Regions from separate parts of the Shinella sp. WSC3-e genome, predicted to be linked through region 4. Evidence: predicted binding sites of a transcription regulator. Region 4 holds the regulator's gene; each other region holds the start of a gene.
The links. The regulator PhoB, encoded in region 4, activates phosphate uptake and scavenging genes when phosphate is short. The targets are predictions, from matches to a motif close to TGTCATNNANCTGTCAT.
Positions count from the first base shown of each region.

Region 1: AABF56_RS02625 (RNA degradosome polyphosphate kinase) is a predicted target of PhoB. The motif match lies at 1,792-1,808, and genes of this name have one in related genera.
Region 2: ppk2 (polyphosphate kinase 2) is a predicted target of PhoB. The motif match lies at 2,837-2,853, and genes of this name have one in related genera.
Region 3: AABF56_RS06460 (DUF47 domain-containing protein) is a predicted target of PhoB. The motif match lies at 2,445-2,461, and genes of this name have one in related genera.

Region 1 is NZ_OZ000530.1:524,241-528,913, reverse strand. Features, by position in the region: gene AABF56_RS02625 (RNA degradosome polyphosphate kinase) at 1-1,687, opposite strand, end outside; gene hdaA (DnaA regulatory inactivator HdaA) at 2,165-2,851, opposite strand; gene AABF56_RS02615 (AI-2E family transporter) at 2,932-4,050, opposite strand; gene purM (phosphoribosylformylglycinamidine cyclo-ligase) at 4,439-4,673, shown strand, end outside.
Region 2 is NZ_OZ000533.1:194,022-198,694, reverse strand. Features, by position in the region: gene AABF56_RS29660 (DUF808 domain-containing protein) at 1-206, shown strand, start outside; gene AABF56_RS29655 (CYTH and CHAD domain-containing protein) at 266-1,714, shown strand; gene AABF56_RS29650 (magnesium and cobalt transport protein CorA) at 1,840-2,805, shown strand; gene ppk2 (polyphosphate kinase 2) at 3,054-3,962, shown strand; gene AABF56_RS29640 (CorA family divalent cation transporter) at 4,008-4,673, shown strand, end outside.
Region 3 is NZ_OZ000530.1:1,267,789-1,272,461, reverse strand. Features, by position in the region: gene AABF56_RS06470 (TrkH family potassium uptake protein) at 257-1,711, shown strand; gene AABF56_RS06465 (hypothetical protein) at 1,792-2,370, shown strand; gene AABF56_RS06460 (DUF47 domain-containing protein) at 2,486-3,130, shown strand; gene AABF56_RS06455 (inorganic phosphate transporter) at 3,130-4,137, shown strand; gene AABF56_RS06450 (hypothetical protein) at 4,209-4,673, opposite strand, start outside.
Region 4 is NZ_OZ000530.1:4,335,644-4,340,316, reverse strand. Features, by position in the region: gene argF (ornithine carbamoyltransferase) at 1-699, opposite strand, end outside; gene AABF56_RS21265 (aspartate aminotransferase family protein) at 727-1,917, opposite strand; gene AABF56_RS21260 (GcrA family cell cycle regulator) at 2,341-2,871, shown strand; gene phoB (phosphate regulon transcriptional regulator PhoB) at 3,018-3,701, opposite strand; gene phoU (phosphate signaling complex protein PhoU) at 3,721-4,449, opposite strand; gene pstB (phosphate ABC transporter ATP-binding protein PstB) at 4,497-4,673, opposite strand, start outside.

The DNA.
Region 1 (4,673 bases), 910 kb from region 4:
AGTTCATCTTCATCCAGATCGCCGCCGGCGCGCCGTTCTTCGCATGGGCGATCTCCTCCTCGATGTGGCGGAGAATGCGCGGGCGCAGCGTATAGGGCGAGAAGGCGAGCTTCATGCCGGCCTCCGGTTCGCCGTAGCCGGTGATGAAGTTGAAGATGTTCGCCATGTCGCTGGCGATGGTCGGGTTGCAGGTGAAGAAGGAAAGGTCGGTGTAGATCTTCGCCGTGATCGGGTGGTAGTTGCCCGTGCCGAGGTGGCAGTAGGTGCGCAGCTTGCCCTCCTCGCGGCGCACGACCATCGACATCTTGGCATGGGTCTTCAGTTCGATGAAGCCGAAGACGACCTGCACGCCGGCGCGCTCCAGGTCGCGCGCCCAGCGGATGTTGGCCTCCTCGTCGAAGCGGGCCTTCAATTCCACCAGCGCCGTCACCGACTTGCCGGCCTCGGCCGCGTCGATCAGCGCGCGCACGATCGGACTGTCGTTGGAGGTGCGGTAGAGCGTCTGCTTTATCGCCAGAACGTCAGGATCGCGCGCAGCCTGGAGAAGGAACTGGACCACCACGTCGAAGCTTTCGTAGGGGTGGTGGACGACCATGTCCTTTTCGCGGATGGCGGCGAAGCAGTCTCCGGCATGCTCGCGGACGCGCTCGGGAAATCGGGCATTGTAGGGCTCGAACCGGAGGTCGTCGCGCGGCGCCTTGGCGATTTCCGACAGCGTGTTGAGGGCGAGAAGGCCGGGCAGGACGGCCACGCGGTTGTCCGGCACGTTCAGTTCGCCGACGACGAAGCGGCGCAGCGATTCGGGCATTTCCGAATCGGTCTCGATGCGGATCACCGAACCGCGGCGGCGGCGCTTCAGCGCCGTCTCGAAGAAGCGCACGAGGTCTTCGGCCTCTTCCTCCACCTCGATATCGCTGTCGCGGATGATGCGGAAGGTGCCCGAGCCGCGCACGATATAGCCGGGGAAGAGCTTGCCGATGAAGAGGCCGACGACGTCCTCCAGCGTGATATAGCGGATTGCGCCCTTGGCGTCGGGCAGGCGGATGAAGCGGTCGAGCGCCACCGGCAGGCGCAGCAGCGCCGTCATCGGCTCCTTGCCCGTCGTGCTTTCCAGCTGCAGGCCGATCGAGAAGCCGAGATTGGGGATGAACGGGAACGGGTGCGCCGGGTCGATGGAGAGCGGCGTCAGAACGGGGAAGATCGACTGGGTGAATTCCTGCTGCAGCCAGACCTTGTCGTCGCTGGTGAGCGCGGTCGGGCGGACGATCAGGATATCCTCCTTGGCGAGGTACTGCTGGAGCACGGCAAGCGAGGCCTGCTGCTCCATCTGCAGATTGTCGATCTCCTTGAGGATATCGTCGAGCTGCTCGGCCGAGGTCTTGCCGTCGGGGCTGCGGATGCCGACGCCCTGGCGCACCTGGCCCTCGAGGCCGGCGACGCGCACCATGAAGAACTCGTCGAGGTTGCCGGCCGAGATCGACAGGAAGCGCACGCGCTCCAGGAGCGGATGGGCGGTGTTCAGCGTTTCCTCGAGCACGCGGCGATTGAACTGCAGCCAGGAGAATTCGCGGTTGATGAAGCGTTCGGGGCTTGCCATCAGGGCCGCGACATCGGCGCTCGCCCCTTCCGGCGGCGGCACCTGCTCGACAGGCTTTTCCTGCGCATGTTCCGAAGTCGCTGTATCCATTGGAGAGTCCGCCCCACTTTGCCGCCAGATCGGCCGCATGCTTTCCACGCGGGTTCGGACGGAAACCGATTTCCACTTTTCCCCGAACCGCTTAGCGCAGTTTGACGACGGAACTGTGACAGTCAATCCGGGGTCGGTGGAATTCGCCGAGCAATCGCCGGATGTTCCTCCTGGCAGGCAGGCCATCCCGCCCCCGCCCTGAGGACAAGGCGATCACCTGTCGTGGAATGCGGCATCGCCGCTCTCCCCTTCTCCCCCGCGGGGAGAAGGTGGCCCGAAGGGTCGGATGAGGGGGTGGCTCGGATCGAGCCTTTGCGGCTTTACCATCCCCCTCATCCGCCTGCCGGCACCTTCTCCCCGCGGGGGAGAAGGGGATGGGGCGACGGTTTCCTTCCATAGGCGATAGCCCTGCCCCTTGAGGGGGAGATGATCGGCAGGCCAGGGGGGATCACCGGATGCCGGCTTGAACTCTCCGGCTCACTCCTCGCCGCCGACCATTTCGCCGAGCACTTCCTGCGCCAGCGTGCGGGTGATCCGGCTGCCGCGGGCGAGCGCCAGCCGGTCGAGGCGTTCGACGAGCGTCTGGGCGGCCTCCAGCGAGCGCTCCATGCGCGCGACGATATAGGCGACGAGCCTCTCATCGACGAAGAGCTGGCGGTCGGCGAAGAGCTTTATGATGACCTGCGAGAGCAGTTCGTCGTCCGGCTCGCCGATCTCCACCACCGTTGCGGCCTTCAGGCGCGAGCGCAGGTCCGCCAGCTCGACTGGCCAGGACATCGGCCACAGCCGGCTGGTGATCAGCAGCGTATGGCCGTGCTGGCGCACATTGTTGATGATGTGGAAGAGCGCGCGGTCGTCGAAACCGGCGCGGTCGGCGTCCTCGATGAGCACGGGGCCGCGCTCGGCGGCCGCCTCGGCGCCCCTGCCCGCCTTCGCCTCGATGATCTCGGCACCCGCCTTCTCGCGCCAGATGGCGGCAAGGTGCGACTTTCCCGAGCCGACGGGGCCTGCGATGACGACGACGGGCGAAGGCCAGTGCGGCCAGGCGTCGATCATCGCCACGGCGGCATCGACCGGCTCGGCGACCAGAAGGTCGTCACGCCCCGTCGCGGGGTCGTGCCCGAAGGCCAGCGGCAACTGTTCGGCTGTCTTGCGCGATGTCATGGTGCTACTCGGATACCAACTCTTCGTTCTGGCGCAAGTCCGGGCGAACGCCGCTCCGCCTGGCGCGGCCTTGCCGCCGGTCATTCCTCCGGCGTGCTCTCTTCGAGCAGGACGGGCTTGCTCGCCCCATAATAAAGGTCGCTGTCAAGGTAACGCTGCAGGCCGAAGCGGACAAGCACGCCGACGGCGGCGGCCGCCGGCACGGCGATCATCAGGCCGACGAAGCCGAAGAGCGCGCCGAAGGCGACCAGCGCGAACATCAGCCAGACCGGATGCAGGCCGACGCGCGAGCCGACGAGCTTGGGCTGCAGGATGTTGCCCTCGACGAACTGGCCGGCGAAGAAGATGACGGCGACAAGCACGACCATCCAGTAGTCCGGCCAGAACTGCACGACGGCGACGCCCACCGCCAGCACCAGGCCGACCAGCGAGCCGACATAGGGGATGAAGCTGATGAGACCGGCGAAGAGGCCGATCAGCAGGCCGAAATTGAGACCGGCGAAGGAGAGCCCGACGCCGTAGAACAGGCCGAGGATGATGCAGATGGAGCCCTGCCCGCGCACGAAGCCGGCAATCGCCGCGTCCATCTCGGTCGCGATCTGGCGCACGTTGGCGACATGGTCGCGCGGCACCCAGCTGTCCACCTTGGCGATCATGCGGTCCCAGTCGAGCAGGAGATAGAAGGCGACGACCGGCGTGATGACGAGCAGCGAGACGATGTTGACCAGCGCCATGCCGGAGTTCCAGAGCTGCTTGAACACCGTGCCGAGGAAGCCCGCGCCTTCGGCGAGGATGGAGGAAAAGCTCTGCTTGATCGTGCCCATCTGGCTGCTGACCCAGGTGGGCAGCAGGTCGGGGTTGAAGCTCGCCACCAGCTCCTGCAGCTGGGTGACGTAGCCCGGCAGCTTCTCCAGGAAATCCGCCGCCTGCGTGGCCAGCAGCGGGATGACGATCATCAGGGACAGCGCGAAGAGGATGATGAAGGCGATGAGGATGACCACCGTCGCCATCAGCCGGCTGAGGCCCCAGCGCTCCAGCCGGTCTGCGACCGGATCGAGGAAATAGGCGAGCGCCATGCCGGCGATGAAGGGCAGCAGGATATCGCTGAACACAAGGAGGAAGATGAGGAGGAAGCCGAGCGCGATGAGCCAGAAGACCACCTGCCGCTTCAGTCCCGCGCCGCTGATATGGGCTGCCATCGCGCTCTTTCCTTGTGTCACCGTGTTGCTTGAGGAGATAGGATGCGGGGACGAGGAAGGTCAAGGCTCGGCGGGGTGGTGGGGAAGCGTCGTTCTTCCTCAAATTGCCCCTCATCCGGCCTGCCGGCCACCTTCTCCCCGCAAGCGGGGCGAAGGGATGTGCCGCGCCGTTTTCCCCTATTTCCACATCATGCTCGGGGCAGGTCCCCTCTCCCCGCCTGCGGGGAGAGGGCTAGGGTGAGGGGCAAGCAGCACCGCCATCCCCGCAAACCGGTGAAAAAATCCCCGCATTCCCGGCATTCCGCTTGCACTTCATCCCCCGCCATGCCAATCGGGCGCGACAAGCGCCAAGCAGGCCGCAAGCGGGCCTCAAGCCGGAGACGTGAGCATGAGCCAGTCAGGAAAGAACGGTCTGACCTATAGCGATGCGGGCGTCGACATCGACGCGGGCAACCTGATGGTGGAGAAGATCAAGCCGGCCGTGCGCTCGACGCGCCGCCCGGGCGCCGATGGCGAGATCGGCGGCTTCGGCGGCCTGTTCGACCTCAAGGCGGCGGGCTTCACCGATCCGGTGCTCGTTGCCGCCAATGACGGCGTCGGCACCAAGCTGAAGATCGCCATCG
Region 2 (4,673 bases), on a different replicon from region 4:
CGAGCCACATCCTGCATGATGCCGCCGAGGCGGCTGCGCAAGCCGTTCCGGCATTCGGCGGCTTTCTTTCCTGGCTGGTCCAGGCCACGGGTTCCGGTATCCTCGGCCTGGCGATCGGCGCGGCGATGATCCCGGCCGTCGGCGGATTCATCGTGCCGGTATGGCGCTGGCTGAGCGGACGCCTTCGCAGGCTTCGCGCAGCTTGATCCGCCTCGCTTGTGACGGAATACCCCCTGCGGGCCATAACCTTTGGAGATGAGCCGTCTTGGCATCGGAAATCGAATTGAAGCTGGACCTGACGCCCGAGGCCGCGCAGGCGCTCCTGTCTTCCGGCCTGCTGCCGGCGGAGCCCGCCGTGTCGGAACTCAGGGCGATCTATTTCGACACGCCGGAGGAGGAGCTTCATGCTGCCGGCTTCTCCTTGCGCATCCGCCGGACGGGCGACCAGCGCATCCAGACCGTCAAGGCCGCGGGCGAGAGCGCGGCCAGCCTCTTCGTGCGTCCGGAATGGGAGCAGCTCGTCGAAAGCGACGTGCCTGTCCTCGACGACACGACGCCGCTGAAAGCCCTTCTCGGCGAGCGGGCACGGGTACTGCGTCCGGTGTTCGAGGTTGCCGTCACGCGGATGACCTGGCTCGTATCCTGGCGGGAGGCGCAGATCGAGCTCGTGCTCGATCGGGGCGAGATCGCCGCCGGCGATAGGCACACGCCGGTCTGCGAGATCGAGCTGGAGCTGAAGTCGGGCGATCCCGCCGCTCTTTTTTCCTACGCGCGCGGGGTCGCCGCCGAGGCGCCGCTGCGTCCCGGCGTGCTCAGCAAGGCGGAGCGGGGCTACAGGCTGCTTGGCCCTGCATTCTCCTCGGCGCCGGCCGAGCCGGTCCTTCTGTCGCAGGACATGGACGTGGAGAGGGCATTCCGCGTCGTCGCCGGCGCTTGCCTTCGCCAGTTCAGGCTGAACGAGATGCTGTTCGGTCGCGGTGATGTGGAGGTTGTGCATCAGGCACGGGTCGCCCTTCGGCGCCTGCGTTCGGCGCTGGCCGCGTTCGCGCCCGTGGTCGCGGACGATGCGCTGGAGTACCTGAAGGACGAGCTGCGCTGGCTGGCCGGCGTTCTGGGCGCGGTGCGCGACCTCGACGTACTGATCCCCGAACAACGGGATGCGGCGGCACGCGCCGCACTGGAGCAGGCGCGCCGCGAGGCCTTCGAAAGGGCGACCGATGCCCTGGCGTCGCCCCGGGCACAGGCGTTGATGCTCGACCTGTCGGAATGGCTTGCCTGCGGCGATTGGCATCATCGTCCGTCGCTGGCGGAAATGCGCGCGATGCCCTTGCGTGATTTCGCGATCGCCGCCCTCGACCGGTTGCGGCGGAAGGTGAAAAGGCAGGGTCGCGACCTCGCCGACCTCGATGACGAGGTGCGCCACAGGATGCGCAAGGACGCCAAGAAGCTGCGCTATGCAGCCGAGTTCTTCGCCAGCCTTTTCCAGGGCAGGAAGCAGCGGCGGCGCTATGGCGACTTCATCGAGGCGCTGAAAACGCTGCAGGACGCTCTCGGTGTGCTGAACGACAGGGCGAACACATCGAGGCACCTCGCCGAGGCCGGCCTCTTTCCCGAAGAGATGCCGCAGAAGAAGGGGGCGGACGAGGCGGAGATACTGAAGGTCGCGGTGGAGGCGCATGATGCCTTCTGCGACGCCAGGCGCTTCTGGCGCTGAACGAAAAAGGGCTGCCCGGCTTCGCGAGGATCGCGCTCCCTGCTTTTCACATGGCTGTCAAGACCGGCCGCTATCTGCTGGCCCGGTCGGGCATTCCCGACCGTCCGGATTCGCTGGGAGACATCATGGCCGTCGTCGCATCCTGCCTTTATCGCGAAGGACGCCGCATGGAGGAGGTGCCGTTTTCCGCCGTCGCCGTGCCGGCAGAGCCCCACGACTTCATCTGGATCGGTCTGCATGAGCCGACCGCCGAGGAAATGGCGCTGCTGAAGGCGCGCTTCGACCTGCACGAACTGTCCGTCGACGATGCGCTCAACCCGCTGCAAACGCCGAAACTCAGCGCCTACGACGACCAGATTTTTGTGCTCGCCCAGACGGCGAAGCTCGAAGGCGACAGGATCGTCTATGGGCGCACCGGCATTTTCGTCGGCGAGCGCTATATCATCACCGTGCGGCACGGATCCGAGCGGGGGCACGGCGCGTTGCGCGGCCGGCTCGAAATGTCGCCGCATACGCTCAGCCACGGCACCGACTATATTCTCCACGCCATTCTCGATTTCATCGTCGACGGCTACCTACCGATCGTCCGGACGATCGAGGATTCCGTGCTCGACATGGAGCGCACCATGCTCGACGCCTTTCTCGACCGGGACCAGATCAAGCTGATCTTCCGCCTGCGCCGCGAGGTCATCCTGTTCCAGCGTGTTCTCGATGCGATGCTCGATCTGTGCGGCAAGCTGGTGCATCTGGACCTGCCGTGCCTCGATGCCGAGGCGAAGCCCTATTTCCGCGATGCGCTGCAGCACATGCATCGCGTCGAGCAGACGGTCGGCGGTCTCAGGGACGTCATCACCTCGGTATTCGAGGCGAGCAATCTGCTCGAGCAGCAGCGGCAGGGCACGATCACCCGCCAGCTTGCCTCCTGGGCGGCGATCCTCGCCGTACCGACGGCGATCGCCGGTATTTACGGCATGAACTTCGAGAACATGCCGGAGCTCGAAACCCGTTACGGCTACTTCGTCGTTCTCGGGATAATCGCCATTTTCTGCAGCGTGCTGTACTTCCGGTTCAAGCGCTACAAGTGGATATGAGGCCGTTCCAGGAGGGCGCCGAATTGCGCTTCGTCACAAAAGCGTCGTCGATGTTTCCTATAGGATTCCGGCGGGAAAGGCGCGGAACAGCCGGGCCGGGCAGGTCGTTTCGGCCATGCGCCGACTGGCGCCGCCAAGCCACCGTCGTCGTCATTGCCTGCTTCGGTGTCCTGACGCGGATTGCCCTTCGATCGTCCCGGTGGCGCCTGCTTCCGGGTGCCGTTTCCACCCCTTGAGGATATCGCCCCATGTTCAACGACGATCATCTCAACCGCATCAAGGCGGAGATTGCCGACAGCTTCGACGAGGAGCTGGAAATGCAGATCGAGGAGGAGCGGCTGGACGATCTCATCGCCGAAGGCATGTCCGAAGTGCCCGTCCAGACCCTTGAACGCCGGGTCTATTTCCGTGAGTTGTTCCGCCTCCAGCACGAGCTGGTCAAATTGCAGGATTGGGTGCAGCACAAGAAGCTCAAGGTGGTGGTGCTGTTCGAGGGGCGCGATTCCGCGGGCAAGGGTGGCGCCATCAAGCGCGTCACCCAGCGCCTCAATCCGCGCGTCTGCCGCGTCGTCGCCCTGCCGGCGCCCACCGAGCGCGAGCGCAATCAATGGTACTTCCAGCGCTATGTGCCGCATCTGCCGACGGCGGGCGAAATGGTCCTCTTCGACCGCTCCTGGTACAACCGCGCCGGCGTCGAGCGCGTCATGGGCTTCTGTTCGGACGACGAGCTGGAGGAGTTCTTCCGTTCCGTGCCGGAATTCGAGCGCATGCTGGTGCGCTCCGGCATCATTCTTATCAAGTACTGGTTCTCCATTACCGACGACGAGCAGGAATTCCGCTTCCGCATGCGCATCCACGACCCGCTGAAGCAGTGGAAGCTTTCCCCGATGGACCTCGAAAGCCGCGTCCACTGGGAAGACTACACCAAGGCGAAGGAAGAGATGCTGGAGCGCACACATATTCCGGAAGCGCCCTGGTGGATCGTCGAGGCTGTCGACAAGAAGAAGGCGCGCCTCAACTGCATCGCGCATCTTCTGGCGCAAATCCCCTACGAGGATATTCCGAAGCCTGCCATCGAGCTGCCGGAGCGCGTTCGCAACGACGACTATATCCGTCATGAGCCGCCGGACGAGATGTATGTCCCGGAAGTCTACTGACGCCGGTTCCCGCACTTGAACCTGCTGGACCAGAGGGAGAGAGGCATGGCGCCGGGCCTGGTCGGCGCCTATCGCGGCCACCCCGGCGGTCCGCTCATGCCGATTGTCCCGCAGGACATCGACGCTGCGCTTGCCGCCGAGGACGGCTGGGTGTGGCTGCATGTCGATCTCGTCGACCAGCGCATGCTGAGCTGGCTGGCCGGCAAGTGCCCGTTGCCGGCGGCGGCGCGCTCCATCCTCGAAGGCCATGACGAAAGCCTCGTCCTCGGTTACGAGGCGGGCACGGTTCACGGCGTCGTCGCCGACCTGCAGCAGGACATGGAGCGTACCTCCACCACGATCGGCCGGCTGCATTTCGCCCTGTCGGAGCGTCTGCTCGTCACCGGCCGGCGACATCCCGTCGAGGCGGTGAACCGGGTGCGGCGCTCGTTCGCCGACGGCTTCTGCCCGGCGACGGCCTACGAACTCTTCGAGGCCATCGTTGCGGCCTTCTGCAAGAACACCGCCATCAGGCTCAAGGACGCCGCGGCGATCCTCGACGCGGTGGAGGACCGGCTGGTCACCGAGCGGCTCAGCGACGAGCGGCGCAGCCTGAAGGAAGTGCGGCGCCTCGCCGTCTCGCTGCATCGGCCCGTCGCGGGCATGGTAGCGCTTTTCGAGGAGGAGGACCGGGAGGACTGGGCACTCTCCGAGCATGCCCATGCCGTTCTC
Region 3 (4,673 bases), 1.7 Mb from region 4:
TGGTCCGTGTTCGATAGGATTGGGTTCAAAATGCTGCGTGTCTTGCCTTCGGGAGAAGACAGAGGCAGGGAAAGCCGGTCATTCTTCAAACCTTTCCGACGCCTCGCGGCCGCGGGGCCCACGAAGCAGAACCCGCCCGAACCGGATGGACCGCGCCGCCGCGCCATCCTTGAGTTTGGACGATGCAAAGGCTATGGCATATCGACGCGACGGTTACCACCCGCCCTGGCCACCATGGCCTCTTCGAGACCAGAACTTGAACGCCACCATCTTCCGATCAGCCATCAACATCGCAGCGATCAGCGGGATCTACCTTTCCGTGGCGATGCTGATCCCGGCACTCATCGACGTCTATTACGGCCACCCCGATTCGGAGGTTTTCTTTCTCTCCGCCTTCATGACCGGCGGTCTCTCGCTCACCACCGCCGCGGCCACGCGCGCCGGCCCGCCGCCGTTCAACAAGCGCATGGGCTTTCTGGTCGTCAACATGCTCTGGCTTTCCGGCAGCATCATCGGCGCCATCCCGCTCTGGCTGTCCTCGCTGAACCTCACCTTCGCGCAGGCCTTCTTCGAATCGGTCTCGGCGATCAGCACGACCGGCTCCACCGTCATCGTCGGCCTCGATCACGCGCCGCCCGGCGTGCTGATGTGGCGCTCGCTGCTGCACTGGCTCGGCGGCATCGGCATCCTCGCGCTCGGCCTCTTCATCATGCCGTATCTGCGCGTCGGCGGCATGTCCTTCTTCAAGCTGGAATCGTCGGATACGGCCGACAAGCCCTTCGCCCGCATCGCAAGCTACACCCGCGCCTTCCTCGCCCTCTATATCGGCATCACCCTGCTGTGCGCCGTGATCTATGCCGCGCTCGGCATGAACCGCTTCGACGCGCTGAACCACGCCATGTCGACGGTCGCGACCGGCGGGCTTTCGACGCACGACGCCTCCTTCGGCTATTTCAAGAGCCTGCCGCTGCTGTGGGCCGCCACCTTCTTCATGACGCTTTCCAGCCTGCCCTTCTCGCTGCTCATCCTCTTCGTCGTGCGCGGACGCATCGATGCCTGGCGCGATCCACAGATCCGCGTCTTCCTCGGCTATCTCGTGCTCTTCGCGCTCGCGGCCAGCATATTCCAGCGGCTGGAGAACGGCGTCAGCTTCCACGAGGCGCTTGCCCACTCCTTCTTCACGGTCGCCTCCATTCTCTCGACGACCGGCTTTGCCAGCGACGACTATACGCAATGGGGCCATTTCATCGTGGCGCTCGCCTTCGTCGCCACCTTCATGGGCGGCTGTTCAGGCTCCACTTCCGGCGGCCTGAAGGCCTATCGCCTGATCATCCTCTTCAATTTCATCCGCACCGGCCTCTACCGCCTGATCTATCCGGACGGCATTCATGCCGTCCGCTACGGTCCGATGACGGTCGACGCCGATTTCCAGCGCGGCGTCTTCCTGTTCTTCATCACCTATGTGGCGCTCTCCGCCGTAGGGGCGATCGTGCTCGGGCTGATGGGCTATGACGTCCTGACGGCCGTCTCGGCGGCCGCCACCTCGCTGTCGAATGTCGGCCCCGGCATCACGCAGGCGATCGGCCCGGCCGGCACGTTCGCGGTCTTCCACGATGCGGCGCTCTACGTGCTCTCCTTCCTGATGCTGCTCGGCCGCCTCGAAATCCTGACCGTGCTCGTCATCCTGACGCCGCTCTTCTGGAAGAACTGATCGCGCGACGACCTGCGGGCGTTCTTGACTGTTGCCATGCTTCTTCGCATCCTGCCGCCAACCGGCTGGAGGAAGACGGAATGTTCGTGTCGAAGTCCCTGTTGCGCATGACCTTTGCTGCCGCGCTCGCACCCACGCTCGCCCTTGCCGGTCCCCTCGCGGATGCGGCGAAGAAAGCGGAGGAACAGGCCGCGGCCGGCGACACGGTCGGCGCGCACAACACGATCCGCGATGCCTTCGGGGCCTTCGCAGCCACCCTGCCCTTCTCGATCGGCAAGGCCGTCTTCGTTTCGGCCGCGCCGGAGGGCTACGGCATGTATGCGGTGCGGCCGGAAGCCAGCTTCAAGGCCGGCGAGGCGCTGATCTCCTATGTCGAGCCGGTCGGCCTCACCTGGCGGCCGGCCGACGGAGGCCTGCTCGAATCGCATTTCACCGTCGACCTGGAACTGCTCGATCCGAAGGGCACGGTGCTCGCTGAGCAGAAGGCCTTCGGCTCGTTCGACTTCAAGGGCAGCGTGCGCAACCAGGAGGTCTTCGCCAAACTGACGCTCAATCTCAGCGGCCCGCCGGTCGGCGACTATGTGCTGCGCTACCGCTTCCGCGATGCCGCAAGCGGCGCGGTCGCGATCAGCGAGCAGCCCTTCAAGATCGTTCCCTGACCGACTTTTCCACAGGCACGCAGAGAATTGTGACAAGCCGGAATCGGCGCTTTCCAGAGGATTGACGGTCAATTATGACAGCCGCATGACAACCCCAGCCACGTAAGGGGCACCCATGCTTTCGCTGTTTCGCAAACTCATGCCGCGCGAGGACCGTTTCTTCGATCTCTTCGAGCAGCATTCCCGCACCGTCGTCGGCGCTGCCGAAGCCCTGCAGTCGCTCCTTGCCGGCGGGCCGGACATGGAAAGACACTGCAACCGCATCGTCGAACTGGAAGACAAGGCCGACGACATCACCCGCGAGGTGCTGCTCGCCGTGCGCCGCAGCTTCATCACGCCCTTCGACCGCGGCGACATCAAGGACCTGATCCAGTCGATGGACGACGCCATCGACATGATGCACAAGACGGTCAAGACCATCCGCCTCTACGAGCAGACGAGCTTCCAGCCCGGCATGCAGGAAATGGGCGAGGCCGTCGTCAAGGCCGCCCATCTTATCGCCGAGGCCATTCCGCTGCTCGACAAGGTGGGCGTGCATGCCGGCCGCCTCAGCACGATCGCCGAGGAGGTCACCCGCGTCGAGGGCCGCTCGGACGAGCTGCACGACCAGGGCCTCAAGGACCTCTTCAGGCAATACGGCAAGACCGATCCGATGGCCTATATCATCGGCAGCGAGATCTATGGCGAGCTCGAGAAGGTCGTCGACCGCTTCGAGGACGTCGCCAATGAAATCAGCGGTATCGTGATCGAGAACGTCTGATGGACGCCACCCTCGCCTTTCCGCTGCTCGTCGGCCTCGTCGGCATCGCGCTGCTGTTCGATTTCCTGAACGGCCTGCACGATGCGGCGAACTCGATCGCCACGATCGTCTCGACGCGCGTGCTGCGCCCGCAATATGCCGTCATGTGGGCGGCGTTCTTCAACTTCATCGCCTTCCTGTTCTTCGGCCTGCATGTCGCCGAGACGCTCGGCAAGGGCATCATCGATCCCGGCATCGTCAGCCCGCTCGTCATCTTCGCGGCGCTGATGGGCGCGATCATCTGGAACGTCGTCACCTGGATCTTCGGCATCCCCTCCTCCTCCTCGCACGCCCTCATCGGCGGCCTCGTCGGCGCGGGCCTTGCCAAGACAGGCTTCGACGCGGTCGTCTGGAGCGGCCTCATCAAGACGGCGAGCGCCATCTTCCTGTCGCCCGCCATCGGCTTCCTGCTGGCCCTCATCCTCGTGCTCACGGTCTCCTGGCTCTTCGTGCGCCAGACGCCGTTCGCCGTCGACCGCACTTTCCGCGTCATGCAGTTCATCTCGGCCTCGCTCTATTCGCTCGGCCATGGCGGCAACGACGCGCAGAAGACCATGGGCATCATCGCCGTGCTGCTGTTCTCGCAGGGCTATCTCGGCAACGAGTTCCACGTGCCCTTCTGGGTGGTCATCACCTGCCAGGCGGCGATGGCGCTGGGCACCCTGATGGGCGGCTGGCGCATCGTCCATACGATGGGCTCCAAGATCACCCGCCTCAACCCGATGCAGGGGTTCTGCGCGGAGACGGGCGGGGCGATCACCCTCTTCGCCGCGACCTGGCTCGGCATCCCGGTCTCGACCACGCACACGATCACCGGCGCGATCATCGGTGTCGGCGCCGCGCGCCGCGTCACCGCCGTGCGCTGGGGCATCGCCGGCAACATCGTCTGGGCCTGGATCATCACGCTGCCGTCCGCCGCCGCGATCTCCGCCCTCTTCTTCCTCGCCATCAACGCCGTCACCGGCTGAGGCGAGCCCAAACGGAAACGGCGGAAGCGTTGCCGCTCCCGCCGTTCGGTCATGCCGTTTTCAATCGTCGATCAGAAAAGATCGGATGCGTGGACCGGCTGGCCCAGATCGTGCGCCGCTGCGAAGTGGAACGCATCGGAGCCTGCCGCATCCGAGGCATCCTCGATGGCAAAGGGACGGGCGGCGAAGGCGGCCGTGTCGTGGTCGCCGTCGGGAGCCGCCATCTTCTTGAAGACGAAGGCGTCGGCGCCGCTGTGATCGTCGTCCGCCGGCTCGCCCGCCTTCTTCACGCTGGTGAACTTGAGCTGGATCTTGCTGAAGAGTTCGGCCGTCTTCGACGAATCGAAGAGATACTTGTCGGATTTGTCGTAATAGCTGCCGAAGGCCTTGAGGTTGATCTTGGCCGTGCCGATCACGTCACCGTCACCGTCCACCGCCTTGAACGTCACCACATCGCCGGAAATCTTCGTCGAGGTGATGGTCATCTTTTCGGTGCCGAGGGCGTAAACCAGCTTGAACTTGCTGAAATCCCCATC
Region 4 (4,673 bases):
GCGGGCGCGGTGCTCCTGGTTCATCGAGACCCAGCAGTCCGTGACGATGAGATCGACACCGTCGACGATCGCCTCCGGATCATGCCCGAGCAAGATGTCGCCGCCGTTGTCGCGCGCCCAGTTCAGGATCTTGTCGTCGGGCTCCGAGCCCATCGGCACGGCCATCTTCATCTTGTAGCCGAAGCGGGCGGACCCCTCGACGAAGGAATGCAGCACGTTGTTGCCGTCGCCCGTCCAGGCGAAGGTCTTGCCCCTGGTGGAACCGCGATGCTCCTCGAAGGTCATGATGTCGGCCATGATCTGGCAGGGATGCGTCAGGTCGGTCAGCGCGTTGATGACGGGCACGGTGGCGTGCTCGGCAAGCTCCAGCAGGCGGGCATGGTCCGTCGTGCGGATCATGATGGCATCGACATAGCGCGAGAGGACCTTGGCCGTGTCGCCGATCGTCTCGGCGCGGCCGAGCTGCATCTCCGTGCCCGACAGGAACAGCGTCTCGCCGCCGAGCTGGCGCATGCCGACGTCGAAGGAGACGCGCGTGCGGGTGGAGGGCTTCTCGAAGATCATCGCGAGCATCTTGCCGGCGAGCGGCTTGGCTTCGGTGCCGGCCTTGCTGGCGGCCTTGCGCGTGTGCGCATCGTCCATGATGACGCGGAGATCGCTTTCCGAAACGGCGGAAAGGTCGAGAAAATGCTTGGCCATGATATGTCCTGTCTGTCCGTTCGCTGCTTACGCGGCCTTGGCGGCCGTCAGCTTTTCCGCCGCCCGCTCGATGCGGGCAAGCCCCTCGCGCGCCTCTTCGGCGGTCACGGTCAATGGCGGCAGCAGCCGCAGCACGTTGTCGCCCGCCGGCACGGCCAGCAGGTTTTCCGCCCGCACGCCCTTCAGCAGGTCGGCGACCGGGATCTTCGCCTTGATGCCGAGCATCAGGCCCTCGCCGCGAATGTCCTCGATGACGTCGGGGAAACGGTCCTTCAGCGCGGCCAGCCCCTGGCGGAAGACGAGCGCGACGTCGCGCACATGCTCGAGGAAACCGTCTTCCAGCACCACGTCGAGCACGGCATTGCCGACGGCCATCGCGAGCGGGTTGCCGCCATAGGTGGAGCCGTGCGTGCCGGCGACCATGCCGGCCGCCGCCTCGTTCGTGGCAAGGCAGGCGCCGAGCGGGAAGCCGCCGCCGATGCCCTTGGCGATCGCCATGATGTCGGGCGTCACCCCTGCCCATTCATGGGCGAAGAGGCGCCCCGTGCGGCCGACACCGGTCTGCACCTCATCCAGGATGAGCAGCAGGCCGTATTCATCGCAGAGCTGGCGCAGCTCCTGCATGAACTCCTTCGACACCGGGCGCAGCCCGCCCTCGCCCTGCACCGGCTCGATCAGGATGCCCGCCGTTTCCTCGGTGATCGCATCCTTGACGGCCGCGATATCGCCGAAGGGAACCTTGAGGAAGCCCGGCGCCTTGGGGCCGAAGCCCTCGATATACTTCTCCTGACCGCCGGCGGCGATCGTCGCGATCGTGCGGCCGTGGAAGGCGCCTTCGAAGGTGATGATGTGGTACTTGCCGGCATGGCCCTTGGCGAAATGGTAGCGCCGCGCCGTCTTGATCGCACATTCCAGCGCCTCGGCGCCCGAATTGGTGAAGAACACCTTGTCGGCGAAGGTTGCCTCCGTCAGCCGGCGGCCAAGGCTTTCCTGGCCCGGAACCTCGTAGAGGTTCGACAGGTGCCAGACCTTGTCGGCCTGGTCCTTCAGCGCGGCGACGAGATGGGGATGTGCATGGCCCAGCGAATTGACGGCGACGCCGGCGGCAAAATCGAGATATCGCTCGCCATCCTCGGTGATCAGCCACACGCCCTCCCCGCGCGTGAACCTGAGCGGCGCACGCATATAGGTTTCATAGAGCGGCGCGACATCGGCCATGCACGGATCCTCCGAAAAGAGATGCGGAAAAACAGGAATGCGGCTTGACTTTTCCGGGCTTCAGAAAAACCAAAAGCCGCCTTTCGGCGGCATGCCGCACTATCGGCATTTCCCATTGGGATGTCAACAAAATCGCGCCCGAAATGGCGCTGAACATCCCGCAAGGTGAGGATTCGCGGCACGCACGGAAGGTGTCTCTATCGAGTCACACCCGACCAGCAAGTTGGGGAAAACTCCGAAATCGATTCGCCCGGATTCCGGCGACTCTTGTCACAGAGTCCACCGGTCTCTAGGTTAAAGACCAATTACTAGACTGCATGCGGCGGAACTAGTCACCAAAAGAGTTAGGGCGTTCAGGTTCCGGACCCGTCCGGAACACGACGAGGGATTCCCGCATCCTGGGCGCCGAGCGGAGACGAAAACATGAACTGGACAGACGAGCGCGTCGAGAAACTCAAGAAACTCTGGAGCGAGGGCTTGAGCGCGAGCCAGATCGCGGCGCAGCTCGGCGGCGTCAGCCGCAACGCAGTCATCGGCAAGGTGCACCGGCTGAACCTGCCCGGCCGCGCCAAGGCCGGCGGCACGCAGGCCGCGGCACGCCCGAAGCGCCCGGCCCCGGCGACGCCGCGCCCGTCGAACTTCGCGGCCCGTCCGGTCACCACCCGTGCCGTCGCCCGCCCGGCCGGCAACACCATCCCCAAGGAAGAGATCGATTTCGAGACGCAGGCCGAGCAGCTCCCGGTTCCGGCCAACGGCAACAACGTGGTCGTGCCGATGTCGCGCCGGCTGGAGCTGACCCAGCTCACCGAACGCACCTGCAAATGGCCGATCGGCGACCCGCTCAACGACGACTTCCACTTCTGCGGCAACGAGTCCCCGGACAACTCGCCCTACTGCACCTACCACCAGCGCCTCGCCTACCAGCCCTCGGCCGAGCGCCGGCGGATGCGGTAACGTTTCCCACGGCAGGACATGCGATGCGGGCCCGAAAGGGTCCGTTTTCGTTTGCGGCGCAGGATAGCCCCTCATCCGCCGGCCCCGCACAAACGCAAACAGGCCCCTGAGGGCCCATTTCCGTCCTTGGGAGGAATCCCGTTCGCTCAGGCCTCCAGCGAATAGCCCGCGCCGCGCACGGTGCGGATGACGTCCTGCATGTTGGCGAAGTTGAGCGCCTTGCGCAGGCGCCCCACATGCACGTCGACGGTGCGTTCGTCGACATAGATGTCGTGGCCCCAGACGCCATCGAGAAGCTGCGAGCGCGAGAAGACGCGGCCGGGCGAGGTCATCAGGAATTCCAGGAGACGGAACTCCGTCGGGCCGAGGCGGACCTCGCGGGTGCGGCGGTGGACGCGGTGTGTCTCGCGGTCGAGCTCGATGTCGCCGCAACGCAGCACCGTCGAGACAACCTCGGGCTTGGCCCGGCGCAGCATCGCCCGCACGCGGGCGACGAGTTCCGGCGTCGAGAAGGGCTTGACCACATAGTCGTCCGCGCCGGTGGCAAGGCCGCGCACGCGCTCGCTCTCCTCGCCGCGCGCCGTCAGCATGATGATCGGCAGGCGCTCGGTTTCCGGACGCTGGCGCAGGCGCCGGCACAGTTCGATGCCGGAGACGCCGGGCAGCATCCAGTCGAGGATGAGGAGGTCCGGCATGCGCTCCTGCAAGCGCATCTCGGCCTCGTCACCGGAGAGGATCGTATCGACCTCGAAACCTTCCGCTTCCAGATTGTAACGCAGGAGGACGCTGAGAGCCTCCTCGTCTTCCACGACGGCAATTCTGGGCACCATGAAGCGAATCCTGCTCTCTTTACTCGGACGCGTCGGCGACGCCGGCCGCGACGACGGAGGTCGAGGTATCGTCCTTAGGACGCTCGCCCTCCGGCTGCGAGCCGGTCGCCATGTAGTAGATGGTTTCGGCGATGTTGGTCGCATGGTCGCCGATGCGCTCGATGTTCTTGGCGCAGAACAGGAGATGCGTGCAGGGCGTGATGTTGCGCGGGTCTTCCATCATGTAGGTGAGGAGCTCGCGGAACAACGAGGTATAGATCGCATCGATCTCGTCGTCGCGCTCGCGGATGGCCTTGGCCTTCTCGATCGAGCGGGTGGCGTAGACGTCGAGCACTTCCTTGAGCTGCATCAGCGCGAGCTCGGCGAGGTGCTCGAGGCCGCGGGCCAGCTTGCGCGGCATGCCGGAGCTCTGGACGGCGATGACGCGCTTGGCGGTGTTCTTGCCGAGGTCGCCGACGCGCTCCAGCTCGGCGGCGATGCGGATCGCCCCCATGATCTCGCGCAGGTCCGCCGCCATCGGCTGGCGCTTGGCGATGGTGACGATCGCCTTGTCGTTGATCTGGCGTTCGGCGGTGTCGAGGATGACGTCCTCGGAGATGACCTTCTGGGCCAGCGCGGCATCCGTCGTGACGAGCGCTCGGACGGAATCGGCCACCATCTGCTCGGCCGTGCCGCCCATTTCGGAGATGCGGCGGGAAAGGTATTTCAGTTCTTCGTCGTAGATGGAGACGATATGGCTCGATGACATGGCTTTGTCCTTAATGCACTCGGGGTTCAGGGGTTCAGCGTCAGCCGTCAGCCGAAGCGGCCCATGATGTAGTCCTGCGTGCGCTGGTCATCCGGATTGGTGAACATCTTGTCGGTGTCGTTCTCCTCGACGAGGTTGCCGAGGTGGAACATGGCGGTGCGCTGCGAGACGCGGGCCGCCTGCTGCATCGAGTGCGTCACGATGACGATGGTGAAGTTGGCGCG